2 linked regions of the Variovorax paradoxus genome follow. The protein of the gene in region 1 interacts with the protein of each later gene in a pairwise test. Links are inferred from orthologs where the notes say so. Each region holds a gene or a part of one and is shown on either strand. Other genes may lie near its edges.

Region 1 (6,949 bases):
TGATCATCAGCGGCACGGTGACCGACGCCTCGGGCCGCATCCTCAGCGGCCAGACCGTCACTGCCTTCTGGCACAGCGTGCGCCATGCGCAGCCGCTGGCCATCGGCCTGAACTGCGCGCTGGGCGCGGCGCTGATGCGCCCGTACATCCAGGAGCTGGCGCGCGTGGCCGGCGACACCTTCATCAGCTGCTACCCGAACGCGGGCCTGCCCAATCCGATGAGCGACACGGGCTTCGACGAGACGCCGGACGTGACCTCGCGGCTGCTGCACGAGTTCGCGGCCGAGGGGCTGGTGAACATCGTGGGCGGCTGCTGCGGCACTACGCCGGACCACATTGCGGCCATCGGCAAGGCGGTGGCGCCGGTGGCAGGCCGCGTGCTCGGCAGCAACAACGCTGGCTTCTACAAAGAAGCTGCGTAAGCACTACTCCGGTCGCGCCCGTGGCCGATTGACAGGCTCTTGGCCCCCGGCCTACGCTGGGGCGCAAGGAGCCTACCCATGAACACACTCGTTCCGCGCTGGATCGGCATCGGCGCCCTGGCACTGCTGCTTCCGCTCGCGGCCGCGGCGCAGCAGGCCTTCACGCGCGGCGCGGTCAACATGCGCGCCGGCCCCTCGGGCGACTATCCGCTGGTGGCGCGGCTCGGGCCGGGCCAGCCGCTCGACGTGGTCGGCTGCACCAGCGGCTATGGCTGGTGCGACGTGGTGCTGCCCGACGGTGGGCGCGGCTGGGTGTGGTCGCGCAACCTCGACTACGCCTACCAGGAGCAGCGCGTGCCGCTGGCCACCTACGGCGCGGTGATCGGCGTGCCGATCATCGGCTTCGCGATCGGCAGCTACTGGGCCGACTACTACCGGGACCGGCCGTGGTACGGCGACCGACGCTGGTGGGGTGGCCGGCCGCCTCCGCCACCCATGGCGGGATGGCGTCCACCGCCGCCGGTGAGGCCGGGTTGGCAGCCGCACCCGTGGCGGCCGGGGCCGGGTTTCCGGCCGCCGGGCCCTGGCTTTCGCCCACCACCCGGGCCCGGATTCCGCCCGCCGCACGATCCAGGCATCAGGCCGCCACGGCCGCAGCCGGCCTTCCGTCCCGGGCCGCCGCCCGGGCTGCCACATCCGCATCCCGGAGGCCGGCCGAGGCCCGGTGGGGGCGGCGACCGTCCGCATGGCGGTGGCGGACACGGCGGCGGACATGGTGGCGGCCACCGGCCCTGAAAGCGCGTGCGTCAGCCCTCGGCGACGTGCACCACGCGCTTGCCGAAGTTGCGCCCCTGCAGCAGGCCGATGAGCGCGGCCGGGGCGTTCTCCAGTCCATCGACCCGGTCCTCGCGCAGCGTGACGCGGCCGGCACCGACCCATTCGCCCATCTCGCGCCGGAAGGTGTCGAAGCGCTCGCCGTAGTGGTCGAGGATGACGAAGCCCTGCATGCGAATGCGCTTCTGCAGCAGCGCCGCCATCAGCAGCGGCAGCCGGTTCGGGCCTGACGACAGCGTCTCGTTGTTGTAGTCGGCGATGTGCCCGCACACCGGCACGCGCGCGCCGATGTTGAGCAGCGGCAGCACCGCGTCGAACACCGCCCCGCCGACGTTCTCGAAGTAGACGTCGATGCCCTTGGGGCAGGCGGTCGCGAGGCGCGATGCGAACTCCGGGTCGTGGCGGTCGAGGCACGCGTCGAAGCCGAGTGTTTCGACGGCGTAGCGGCACTTGTCCGCGCCGCCCGCGATGCCGACCACACGCGCGCCCTTGAGCCGGGCGATCTGACCGACCACCGAGCCGACCGCGCCGGTCGCTGCGGCCACCACCACGGTGTCGCCCGGCTTCGGCTGGCCGATGTCGAGCAGGCCGACGTAGGCGGTGAAGGCAGGCATGCCGAGCCCGCCCAGCGCCAGCGACGGCTGTGCCATCTCGCCGAGCGGGAGCAGGTCCTGGCCGTCGGACAGCGCGTAGTCCTGCCAGCCGGCGTTGCCGAGCACGAGATCGCCGGGGCGGAACTGCGGGTGCTTGGAGTCGACGACGCGGTTGACCGTGCCGCCCGGCATCGGCTCGCCCAGCGGCACCGAGGCCGCGTAGACCGGCGCGACCTCGTCCATCAGCTGGCGCATGTACGGATCGAGCGAGAGATGCAGCGTGCGCAGCAGCACCTGTCCTTCGCCTGGCATGGGGATGGCGGTTTCTTCGAGGCGGAAGTCGCCCGGTGTCGGCAGGCCGCGCGGGCGTGCGGCGAGGACGATGCGGCGGTTGAGGGTGTCGCTTTGAGGCATGGGCAGTGGGCTCCTTTGGTGGTTAATAGACCAGTCGTCTAGTGGGCGGGCAAAAAAAGCGGGAGCGCTCGTCTCCCGCTTTTCGCTTCAGTTGTCCGTAGACAGGCCCAGCAGCTGCCGGGTGTCGCACATCGCCGCATCCAGCGATGCGCGGTCGCGGGTGATCTTGGCCAGCAGGCTGGCGCCGAGCCAGCGCTGGTAGAGCGCGACGGCGATTCCCTGCGCGTCCTGTTCCTTTGCTTGCGGCGCGGCCTGCAGCGACCCGTCGGCCCGGCCAGCCTCGATGCAGCGCGCAAGCCGATCAGTGATGCCGCGGGTGCCGCGCGCCAGCGCCGCGCGCATGCTCTCGGACAGGTCGCAGACCTCCGCGCCTAGCTTGACCACGAGGCAGCGGCTCTGCGCATCGTCGCCGGTCTGCGATTCGAGCCAGTCGTCGAAATAGCCGATCAGCCGCTTGGCGGCCGTGCCCGGCGCCTCGGTCAGCAGGGCGTCGGTGCGCCCCAGGTATTCGGTGAAATAGGCTTCGAGCACGGCCTCGCCGAAGGCCTCCTTGGAGCCGAAGTAGTGATAGAACGACCCCTTCGGCACCTTCGCCGCCGCCAACACCTCGGCCAGGCCGACCCCGGTGAAGCCCCTTTGCAGGAGCAGCGGATGAGCCACGTCGAGGATGTGCTGCCGGACGTCGGGAGTGGGAGCGATCGCGTTCATGGTCCGCACTCTAGCGGCTATTAGACCAGTCGTCTAGTCGCTTTGATCGCCGCCTGTCTTGGGGCTGCATTCACCGGCGGCAACCCGGTCCTTGGCTATCAACCTCACGAAGCGCTGGGCTCCCAGGCCGAGTGGGCGCTCACGTGACCACACTACATCCACCCACAGGTCCAGCCCGTTGCTGAGGTTCTCGAACGGAATCTCGATCAGCGCGCCCGCTGCCACATGCGGCTTCGCGAAGTTGCGTTGCAGCCAGCCCCAGCCCAGCCCGGCGGTGATCAGGCTCAGCGCGGCCAGCGCGTTGTCGGTGCGCCAGACATGGCGCGCGAACACGAAGCGCGGGTCGCTGGTGGTCAGGTCGCGCCCGGCCACGACGATCTGCCGGGTGTTCGTCAGGTGGTCCTCGCGCAGCCGGCCGCCGTTGGCCGCGAGCACGGGGTGGTCCGGCGCGATGACCGCCACCATCAGGTCGCTGCCGACTTCCTGGAAGCCTTCCCGCCCGTCGAGGCTCGGGCGCTCGAACACCAGCGCCAGCTGCGCCCGCCCGCTGTGCAGCAGCGCCAGCGCGTCGGCCTGCGGGGCCGCCAGCACCTCGACCTGCAGCAGCGGATGCTCCCGTGCCAGCTCGGCCAGCGGACCGCTCCAGCGCGCGGCCAGCAGCTCGGGCGCAATGGCCAGCGTGAGCCGGTCTTCCAGCCCCTGGTTCAGCGCCAGCGCCTGCACCTGCAGCTGCCTGAGTTGGGCCGCCAGCAGCCGCGCCTGCGGCTCCAGCGAGCGCGCGGCGGCGGTGGGCTGGGGCTCGCGGCCGCTGCGGTCGAACAGCGGCAGGTCGAGCTCGGCCTCGAGGTTGGCGATGGCCATGCTCACGGCAGACGGCACCCTGTGCAGCGCCCGGGCGGCGGCCGAGAACGAGCCGTGGTCGATCACGGCCAGGAAGACTTCGACGTTGTCGCTGGAAAAAGCCATGGCGTCCGATCTATCAATAAAACTGAAACAAGTTAACTTTTTATATCAGTGGATGACACATAAAGTCCAGTCATCGCAGTCACGAAACCAAGAGAAGAGTCATGCAAGGCATTCAACGTCGCATCGTCTACATCAGCCTTTATGAGGGCATCGCCATCGTCGCCGCCAGCGCCGGGCTGGCATTGATGACGGACGCCGGCCTCGGCCATTCGGGCGTGCTGGCGGTGGCCGCCTCGGTCATCGCGGTGATCTGGAACCTGGTCTTCAACTCGCTGTTCGAGCGCTGGGAATCGCGCCAGGTCGTGCGCGGACGCAGCCTGCGCCGCCGCATCGCCCACGCCATCGGCTTCGAGGGCGGGCTGGTTGCCTTCCTGGTGCCGATGTTCGCCTGGGGCCTGGGCGTGTCGCTCTGGCAGGCGCTGGTGATGGACCTGGGGCTGGTGATCTTCTTCCTGGTCTACACCTTCGTCTTCAACTGGGCCTTCGACCGGGTGTTCGGCCTGCCGGCTTCTGCGGCGGCGAACAGCGCGGTGGTCACGGCGTAGAGGGCCCCTTCTTCTTGTCGTTGGCGGCGCGGACTTCCAGCGCGGCCTGAAGCCGCAGCGCTTCCTGCGGCGTGAAGAGCTGGGCCTGCAGCTGTGCTCGCGTGGCCTCGTCGGCAGCGGCATAGCGCGAGAGGCGGCTTTGCCAGTCCTGCTCCTGCTGGTCGAGCGTGGCCAGCCGCTGCGCCGCTTCGTAGCCGTATTGCTGGGAGCGCTCCGCGAAACGTTCCTGGGGGCTCGCGCCGCGCGCATCCAGTGCCGCGGTCTGCTCGGCGACGCCGAGTTGCGCCGTGGTGGCAGCTCGGTCGGCGAGCTGCTCGGGCGTGAGCCAGTTCTTTTCGGTCTGCGCCAGCGCCTCGCGCTTCTGTTCGGGCGTCAGGTCCTTGTTGCGCTCGATCTCCAGCTTCTCGACGCTGAAGCGGTCGAATTTCTCTTCGGCGCCGAACAAGCCCTCGACCTCTTCGGGTGCGAAGTAGCGTGCCCTGATGCCCGCGCGCGCATCGAGGATCCTGCGCAGCCCGGCAGGGTCGCCGATGCTGGCTGCCGGCAGCGCCTCGAGCGCGTTGCGGTAGTCGATGTAGCGTTCCAGCAGGCCCAGCCCGCGCACGCGCCATTCCGGCGGCAGGTACTTGTCGACCTTCGCGCGCATCTCGGCCATCAGGCCTTCCTTGTCCCTGGCCTGGCTGTCGTTCAGCATCTGCTCGAAGATGCGCAGCAGGTCGGGCGTCAGCAGCGGGTCGGGGGCATGGCCGTTGTTGCGCAGCGCGATGGCGGATGCTTCCGCCGCCGCGGGGTTGGCGACCGGCGGCACCGAAGAAGCGGCGACCGCAGGCGCTTCAGGCTCGCTGAGCTGCCACCACGCCACGCCTGCGGCTACCACCACCGCGACCGCTGCCAGCGGGCGCAGGAGCTTCGGGGACATCGTCTCCTCAGAGGCCGAGCTGCTTCAGCTTCGCCGCTTGGTTGACGTACAGCGTCACCGGGCTCACCGAGAACAGGTCGCGCAGCCCGAGCAGCTGGTTGACCTCGTCCAGGTGGTTCTGCCGGTAGCTGCCGAGGTAGGTGCCCAGGTGCGAGCTGCAGGCCGAAGCGAGGCCGTCGTTGGGCTCGCCGTGCACCACGCTCGTCAGCGACAGCGCGTAGTCGGATGCGTCGAACGCATTGGTCAGCGGCTGGGTGCCCGACCACGAGAAGTACCGCACGCCGTTGACCAGCTCGGTGCCGTTGCCGCAGGCCGTGGTGGGCACGCCGTCGGGGAACTTGGCGTTGAACTTGGCCGAGCCGGCGGTGTTGAGCGAATCCAGCGCGCCGAGCCCGTTCTGGGGCGTGTTGTTGCCCGAGAGAATGCCGATGAGGCTGGAGAACGCGTTGACCACGCTCACCACCACGGTCCGGCTGATGCTGCCGTCCGGCAGTGTGTTGCCGAGCACGTCTGCCACCTTGCTGCCCTTGTGGGGGCTGCCCACCGTCGTGACCGAGGCCACCAACTCCGGCGCCACGCCCGAGACATAGCGCGCCGTGGGGCCGCCGTGCGAATGGCCGATCAGGTTGACCTTGCTCGCGCCGGTGAGCGCCAGCACATCCTTGACCTGCTTGAGCAGCTGTTCGCCGCGCACTTCGCTGCTGTTGGTGGCCGCCACTTCGGCGACGAAGACCTTGGCGCCCTGGGCGCGAAGCTCGCCGGGAATGCCGTACCAGTAGTCGATGCCCGCGACGGTGTCGAAGCCCAGCATGCCGTGCACCAGCACGATCGGGTAGGCCGTCTGTGCGGTCTTGCTGCTGGCTGCCTGCGCGGTCTGCGCCAGGGGCGCGAGGGCCAGCACGCCGCACATCAGGAGGGCGCCGGCAGATCGCCGCGCCGTGCCGCTTTTCCTGCCTGTCGAAGCCAGAATCGTCTTCAGTCGAATCATCGGAACTCCCTGTATTGCGTTAGGTCGGTTTAGGGGGATGCACGCAAAAAAGAACGAGCGTGCTCTTTTCATTCTGCGAAATCAGGGATTCGCTATCGATTCGGACTTACCCTTTCATGATTCAGACTTACTCTTTGCTCGCTATCGGCATAGGGGACGGCGATAGACTCCCCCAACCCGCGCACGAATAACCGCTTTTGCCCACGAGTCAAACCATGTCTTCCCCAATGCCCCCTCCCATGAAGCTGTCCGGCCTCGAACCGGTTGCCATCGGCCAGGGCACGCTGTTCGTCAACATCGGCGAGCGCACCAACGTCACGGGCTCCAAGGCTTTCGCGCGGATGATCCTGAACGGGCAGTTCGAAGAAGCCTTGGCCGTGGCGCGCCAGCAGGTCGAGAACGGCGCGCAGGTGATCGACATCAACATGGACGAGGCCATGCTCGACAGCAAGGCCGCGATGGTCCGTTTTCTCAACCTCATCGCCAGCGAGCCCGACATCGCGCGCGTGCCGGTGATGGTCGACAGCTCGAAGTGGGAAGTCATCGAGGCAGGCCTGCGC
Region 2 (7,064 bases), 3.9 Mb from region 1 along the record:
CGAAAAACCCGAGATCTCGCCGCGCACGGTCACCGGATTGAAGCGCGCATCGAGCGCGTCGGCCACCGCATGGCACAGCGCGCCCACTGCCCAGACACGCGGCCCGGGCGCGGAATTCGATTCACGCAAGTTCACAAAATGCACGCTCGGCCAAATGCCACTCTTCCACAACGGGCCGCACGCCCCTCGTCATCAGACCCCGGTGCGGGGCAGGCGCACGGTTTCTCGTGCAAGCCATTGATTTCATTGAAAAAAGTGCTGCTCAAAATTCAGTCGATCTAGCGGAAAGGCCGCCCCATGCGGGTCCGGATGAGTTGCGCAGCAGGTTAATCACAAAGTTATCCACAGAATCTGTGCGTCCTTGCCGACACAAAAACAAGGCGCGTGCCGATGGTGGGCTCAGTGGATAATCGCCGCGCATTTGCAGTCTACGGGCCGGAGGATTTTCTTGTTTTCCATCATAGTTGCCGCGGGTTGGCCAATCTGGCCCTTGCTCGCTTGTTCAGTCATTGCGCTCGCGCTGGTTATAGAACGTTTCACGAGTCTCAAGACCGTGAGGGTACTGCCGCCGAAGCTGCTCGACGAAACCATCACCGTGTCGCACGGCGCCATTCCCGGCCCGGACATCGTGACCAAACTTGAACGCAACTCGATGCTCGGCCAGGTGCTGGCCGCAGGCCTGCGAGCGTTGAACGCCAATCCGCGCTGCACCGAAGACGACCTGCGCGCCGCCATGGAGGCCTCCGGCCGCACCGTGGCGCACAAGCTCGAGCGCTACCTGCCTGCCTTGGCTACCATCGCGTCGGCAGCCCCGCTGCTGGGGCTGCTGGGCACGGTGATCGGCATGATCGAGATCTTCGGCTCGCAGTCGCCGGGCAGCGGCGCTGTCGGCTCGGGCAACCCTGCGCAACTGGCGCACGGCATCTCGATCGCGCTCTACAACACGGCCTTCGGCCTGATCGTCGCCATTCCGACGCTGATCTTCTGGCGCTATTTCCGCAGCCGGGTCGACGAATACCTGCTGAATCTCGAACTCTCAGGCGAGCGTTTTGCCCGCCACCTGAACGCCCTGCGCAAATGACCCGCGCCCGCATGCAGTTCCGCCACGGCGCGCGCGACGAGCCGGAGATCAACCTGATCCCGTTCATCGACGTGCTGCTGGTGATCCTGATCTTCCTGATGCTGTCGACCACCTACAGCAAGTTCACCGAGATGCAGCTGCGGCTGCCAACGGCGGACGTCGATGCGCAGCGCGACTACCCGAAGGAAGTGATCGTGGCGGTGTCGGCCGACGGCCGCTACTCGATCAACAAGACCCCGGTGGCCGACCGCAGCGTTGAGACCGTGACGGCCGCCCTCGCCGCCGCGGCCACGGGCGGCAAGGACAGCGTGGTGATCATCAGCGCCGACGCGACCAGCCCGCACCAGGCGGTGGTGACGGTGATGGAGGCCGCGCGCCGCGCCGGCCTGATGCAGATCACCTTCGCCGCACAGTCGACGGCGCAAGCCGGGCACTGAGTGCCTTCCGACGGCAGCAGCGGCAGCACGGGTTCGCCGTCGGCCTCGCGGCTGCAGAACGCCTGGTTGAGCCGCGGCCCTCTGGCTTGCCTGCTGTGGCCGCTGTCGCTCATCTACGCTGCGCTTTTCGCCGCGCGTGGGTGGCTCTATCGCGTGGGATGGCTGCGGACCGAGCGTGTGCGCGTCCCGGTGATCGTGGTTGGCAACGTGATTGCGGGCGGAGCCGGCAAGACGCCGGTCGTGATGGCCGTTGTCCGGCATCTGCAAGAGCGGGGATTTCGGGTCGGCGTGGTGTCGCGCGGCTACGGCCGCCGCACCGATGACTGCCGCGAAGTGCTCAGCGACAGCGATCCGCAAGATGTGGGAGACGAACCCGCGCTGATTCACCATGCCACGAAGGCGCCGGTGTTCGTGGCACGCCAGCGCATCGATGCCGCGCGCACCTTGCTCGAGCGGCATCCGGCCACGCAGGTCATCGTGAGCGACGATGGTCTGCAACACTTGGCGCTTGCGCGCGACATCGAGATCTGCGTGTTCGACGACCGGGGCACCGGCAATGGCTGGCAACTGCCCGCAGGTCCGTTGCGCGAAACCTGGCCACGCCGCTGCGATCTGGTGCTGCACAGCGGGGCACGGCCGGCCTTTGCCGGGGGCCATACGGCCACCCGGGCTCTCGCGCACGATGCGTTGGGCAGTGACGGGAAGCGCGTGCCATTGGCTGCCCTTGCGGGCCAGCCCGTGACAGCACTGGCGGCCATCGCACGGCCCGAGGCCTTCTTCGACATGCTGCGCGCGCGCGGCCTGACGCTCGCCAACACCATCGCCCTGCCCGATCACTTCGATTTCGAAGATTGGCAGCGCCCCGCAGACACGGCGAGCACCCTCATCTGCACCGAAAAAGACGCCATCAAACTGTGGCGCAAGGCGCCCGATGCGCTGGCCGTGCCGCTGGAGTTCGCGCCCTCCGCGGATTTCTTCGCCGCGCTCGACGCAAAGCTATCATCGCTCGATGGATATCAAGCTGCTTGAACTGCTCGTCTGCCCCGTCACCAAGGGGCCGCTGACCTGGAACCCCGAGAAGCAGGAGCTCTGCTCGCGCAGCGCGCGCCTTGCTTATCCGGTGCGCGACGGTATTCCGGTGCTGCTCGAAAACGAAGCACGCACGCTCTCCGACGAAGAGCTCGGGCTGTGAGCTTCACCGTTCTGGTGCCGGCGCGCCTGGCGTCGACACGGCTTCCCAACAAACCGCTGGCCGACATCGCCGGCGTGCCCATGGTGGTGCGCGTGGCGCAGCGCGCCAGCGAATCCGGCGCGGCGCGCGTGGTGGTCGCCGGCGACGACCCGTCGATCATTGCGGCATGCCAGGCGCACGGTGTCGAGGCCATCCTCACTCGCCAGGACCATCCCAGCGGCACCGACCGGCTGGCCGAAGCCTGCGAACTACTGGGCCTGGATGGCGACGACATCGTCATCAACGTTCAAGGCGACGAGCCGCTGATCGACCCCGGGCTGATCGACGCCGTGGCATCCACGCTGGCCACCCATGCAGAAGCCGCGATGAGCACGGCCGCCCACGAAATCGACTCTGTCGACGACTTCATGAACCCCAACGTGGTGAAGGCAGTGCTGGACGCGCAAGGCAACGCCATGTACTTCAGCCGCGCACCAATCCCTTGGTGGCGCGACGGCTCCGCCAACGGTGCGGCGCCTGCGGTGCTGCCTACCCCTGCCCCGCTGCGCCACATCGGCATCTACGGCTATCGCGCGGGCTTCGTGCGACAGTTTCCCTCGCTGCCACCGGCTCCCGTCGAGGCGACCGAGGCACTCGAACAGCTGCGCGCGCTGTGGCACGGCCATCGCATCGCGGTGCACGTGAGCCATGTTGCACCCGGACCGGGCATCGACACGCCCGAAGACCTGGCGCGCGTGCGCGCCGTCTTCGCCGCCGCGCCTCCCGCCTGAGGCGCTCCCATGCCTGCGCGGGCGGTGGAAATTCTTCGAGGGCACGCGTGCTATCCTCGACGCAACTCCGCCTTGCCCAGCCCTCGGGCCGACGCTCGGCGCGACACAAAATCTAAGAACCGTCCGAGGACACCATGAGACTAATTTTGCTGGGCGCGCCCGGGGCGGGCAAAGGCACGCAAGCGGCCTTCATTTGCCAAAAATACAGCATTCCCCAGATTTCGACCGGCGACATGCTGCGCGCAGCCGTCAAGGCAGGCACACCGCTCGGGCTGCAAGCCAAGGCCGTCATGGACGCAGGCGCCCTGGTCAGCGACGACCTGATCATCAATCTCGTCAAGGAACGCATTGCGCAGCCCGATTGCGCAGCCGGCTTCCTGTTCGACGGTTTCCCGCGCACCATTCCTCAAGCCGACGCCATGAAGGCGGCCGGCGTCAAGCTCGACTACGTGCTCGAAATCGACGTGCCCTTCGGCGACATCATCGAACGCATGAGCGGCCGCCGCTCGCACCCGGCCTCGGGGCGCACCTACCACGTCAAGTTCAATCCGCCCAAGGTGGAAGGCAAGGACGACGTCACTGGTGAAGACCTGATCCAGCGCGAAGACGACAAGGAGGAAACCGTGCGCAAGCGGCTCGACGTGTACAGCCAGCAGACGCGGCCACTGGTCGACTACTACTCCGCCTGGGCCAAGACCGACCCAGCCGCCGCGCCGAAGTACCGCGCCATCAAGGGTGTGGGCACGGTCGACGAGATCACGCAGCGTGCGCTGGCTGCACTGAGCAGCTGATCTCGATCTGATTCCCGAAACCGCCCCTTCAACGGGGCGGTTTTGTTTTCACCCCAGCAGTTCCAGCATCAGCGCGATGCGCGCCTTCACGGGTGTCAGCGCGCCCGCATCACGGAGCTGGTCCCCGGCCTTCGGCAGGATGCGTCCGTTCGCGCAACGCGTGGCTCGAACCACCGCAACGCCCGCGTCCTGCGCCTTGAGCGCTGACGCTTCCAACGCATGGTGCAGGGTGCCGTTGCCGGTGGCGGCGAGCACCAGCCCGCGCACGGGCCCGGCAGCGCCGTGCTGCAGCAGGGCTTCGATCACAGCTCCGCTGACGCCGGCATGGCTCACGACGATCTCGACGCGGGGCCACTGCACGGAGGTCGCCTCGAAGAGCTTCGACGCCTGCGACGCCGATCCCTCGGGCCACTCCCGGACACGGCGCACCTCTCCTTCTTCGACGTAGCCGACCGGCCCCGCATCGCCTGAAGCAAAGGCATCGAGCCGATAGGTGTGCACCTTCTGGATATCGACGCCACTGTGGATAGCGCCGGCGCACACCACGGTCACGCCCCGTGCGCCTTCCGTCGCGGCGACGCTGACGGCGTCGCGCACGTTCTGCGGTCCGTCGGGCGCCAGCGCGGTGGCCGGGCGCATCGCACAGGTGAGCACCACGGGCTTGGACGGAGCCAGCACAGAGTGCAGGAAGAACGCCGTCTCTTCGAGCGTGTCGGTGCCATGCGTGATCACCACGCCCGCCACGTCGGCCTGGGCCAGCCAATGCGCACAGCGCCGGGCCAGCTGCTGCCAGATGTCGAACGACATGTCCTTGCTGTCGACCTGCGCCACCTGCTCTGCCTCCAGAGCGACGCCCTCGGGCGCCTCGATTCCGCCCAGCAGATCGGCCACGCCCACTTGCCCGGCGGTGTACCCGATGTTGTCGCCGCTGCTGGCTGCCCGGCCGGCAATGGTGCCGCCCGTTCCCAAAACCACCACACGACGGCGCACTTCAGGCGAAGAGGAATTGACCATGGCTTGTCAACTTTTAAAAACTGGTTAAAAATACAGGTACTGGATATCTAGCCAGTGCCGCAAGGAACCACATATGCAGTTCGCCGTGAAGCTTACAGCCCGCCAGCAGCAGATCCTGGATCTCATCCAGAGCGCCATCGCACGCACTGGTGCGCCACCCACGCGCGCCGAAATCGCCAATGAGCTCGGGTTCAAGTCGGCCAACGCCGCCGAAGAGCACCTGCAGGCGCTGGCACGCAAGGGCGTCATCGAACTCGTCAGCGGCACCTCGCGCGGCATCCGCCTCAAGGGCGACGCCCTGCGCTCTCTCAACGAAACGCGTCATCGCGAAGGTGGCCAGTTCTCGCTCTCGCTGCCCGGCATGGCCCAACTGGCGCTGCCGCTCATTGGCCGTGTCGCAGCTGGCTCGCCCATCCTGGCGCAAGAGCACGTCGACCAGACCTACTACGTCGAGAACACGCTATTCCAGCGCCAGCCTGACTACCTGCTCAAGGTGCGCGGCATGTCGATGCGCGACGCCGGCATCATGGACGGCGACCTGCTCGCGGTGCAGGCCACCAAGGAAGCGCGCAACGGCCAGATCGTGGTTGCGCGCCTGGGTGACGAAGTGACCGTCAAGCGCCTGAAGCGCAACAAGCAGGTCATCGAGCTGCACGCCGAAAACCCCGACTACCCGACCATCATCGTCCAGCCGGGCGAGCCTTTCGAAATCGAAGGCCTCGCAGTGGGGCTCATCCGCAACACCATGCTGATGTAGGCCTCGCGGCCTGCTTTCCGCAGCACCCCATCCGGCAGCGACAGGTGGCGGGCGTATGGCGAAGAGTCGCCATCACCCTGTCGCGGCCGATTCAAGAAATCCTGCCTGTGTTCAACCTCATACTTTTTTGGAGTTCACATGGGAATCGCCCTCCTCGCCATCGCTGATTTCTGGATGCCGCTGCAATCGCTGGCCAGCCGCCTGATGCCGGCGCGCCGCCCTCACCGCAGGGATCGCATCGACGCAGCCGAAACCTCGGCCGGATTGCGCTATGTAGCAGTGCGCCCTGCCTGCACCGCCCGCTCCAGCGGCACTGCAACGCCCACAGCCCCAGCGCGTCCGTTGCGCGTGGTCCGCGTGGTCGACGGCAAGGGCCAGCAGCACAGCAACCGCGTCGTGATCTCTGGTCGCATGGCCGACGTCTGCGCCGAACTCGACCGGCTGGCAGCGCTCGAAACCGCCGAAACCATGGCCACGCCCCCGCGTTCAACACGCCTGCATTGAGCCCGAACACCCCTGCGAGCGGCTGTGGGGGCGGGTATCCAAACGTTCACGGGCACGACATTCCAATGCTGCGAGGCACAATGGCACGCCATGAACATTGTGATCCTCGACGATTACCAGGACGCCGTGCGCAAATTGCGCTGCGCCGCCAAGCTGGACGCGTACGCGGCCAAGGTCTACACCAACACGGTGAAGGGCATCGGGCAACTATCGGTCCGCCTCAAGGATGCCGACGTGATCGTGCTGATCCGCGAGCGCACCCATATCTCGCGCCAGCTGATCGAGAAGCTGCCCAAGCTCAAGCTCATCTCGCAGACCGGGCGCGTCGCCGGGCACATCGACGTCGCGGCCTGCACCGAGCGCGGCGTGGCGGTGGCGGAAGGCTCGGGCTCTCCGCAGGCGCCTGCGGAGCTCACTTGGGCGCTCATCATGGCTGCCATGCGCCGGCTGCCCCAGTACATCAGCAACCTCAAGCACGGTGCATGGCAACAGTCAGGCCTCAAGTCGGCCTCGATGCC

Evidence for each region.
Region 2: the proteins of NWF24_RS31155 (region 1) and kdsB interact in binary tests that used the Escherichia coli proteins (3 or more experiments, as listed by UniProt). The link is inferred for Variovorax paradoxus from one-to-one orthologs.

The regions. Positions count from the first base shown.
Region 1 is NZ_CP102931.1:6,665,457-6,672,405, reverse strand. Bases 1,162-4,046 are described here. They hold NWF24_RS31155 (TetR/AcrR family transcriptional regulator), read right to left. Parts: upstream 2,972-4,046; coding sequence 2,351-2,971; downstream 1,162-2,350. Other genes in these bases: NWF24_RS31145 (PACE efflux transporter), read left to right, coding at 4,039-4,046; NWF24_RS31150 (LysR family transcriptional regulator), read right to left, coding at 3,005-3,937; NWF24_RS31160 (NADP-dependent oxidoreductase), read right to left, coding at 1,229-2,263; NWF24_RS31165 (SH3 domain-containing protein), read left to right, coding at 1,162-1,217. In the rest of the region: NWF24_RS31170 (homocysteine S-methyltransferase family protein), read left to right, coding at 1-422; more of NWF24_RS31165, read left to right, coding at 501-1,161; more of NWF24_RS31145, read left to right, coding at 4,047-4,482; NWF24_RS31140 (lipase secretion chaperone), read right to left, coding at 4,472-5,401; NWF24_RS31135 (esterase/lipase family protein), read right to left, coding at 5,409-6,380; metH (methionine synthase), read left to right, coding at 6,605-6,949. UniProt on the Escherichia coli protein: Involved in response to both electrophiles and reactive chlorine species (RCS). Represses the transcription of the nemRA-gloA operon by binding to the NemR box.
Region 2 is NZ_CP102931.1:2,764,500-2,771,563, reverse strand. Bases 1,594-4,593 are described here. They hold kdsB (3-deoxy-manno-octulosonate cytidylyltransferase), read left to right. Parts: upstream 1,594-2,706; coding sequence 2,707-3,480; downstream 3,481-4,593. Other genes in these bases: NWF24_RS13010 (asparaginase), read right to left, coding at 4,320-4,593; adk (adenylate kinase), read left to right, coding at 3,615-4,271; NWF24_RS13025 (Trm112 family protein), read left to right, coding at 2,528-2,710; lpxK (tetraacyldisaccharide 4'-kinase), read left to right, coding at 1,594-2,547. Also shown: xseA (exodeoxyribonuclease VII large subunit), read right to left, coding at 1-135; NWF24_RS13040 (MotA/TolQ/ExbB proton channel family protein), read left to right, coding at 449-1,081; NWF24_RS13035 (ExbD/TolR family protein), read left to right, coding at 1,093-1,518; more of lpxK, read left to right, coding at 1,519-1,593; more of NWF24_RS13010, read right to left, coding at 4,594-5,285; transcriptional repressor LexA, read left to right, coding at 5,359-6,042; NWF24_RS13000 (hypothetical protein), read left to right, coding at 6,181-6,546; NWF24_RS12995 (D-2-hydroxyacid dehydrogenase family protein), read left to right, coding at 6,637-7,064. UniProt on the Escherichia coli protein: Activates KDO (a required 8-carbon sugar) for incorporation into bacterial lipopolysaccharide in Gram-negative bacteria.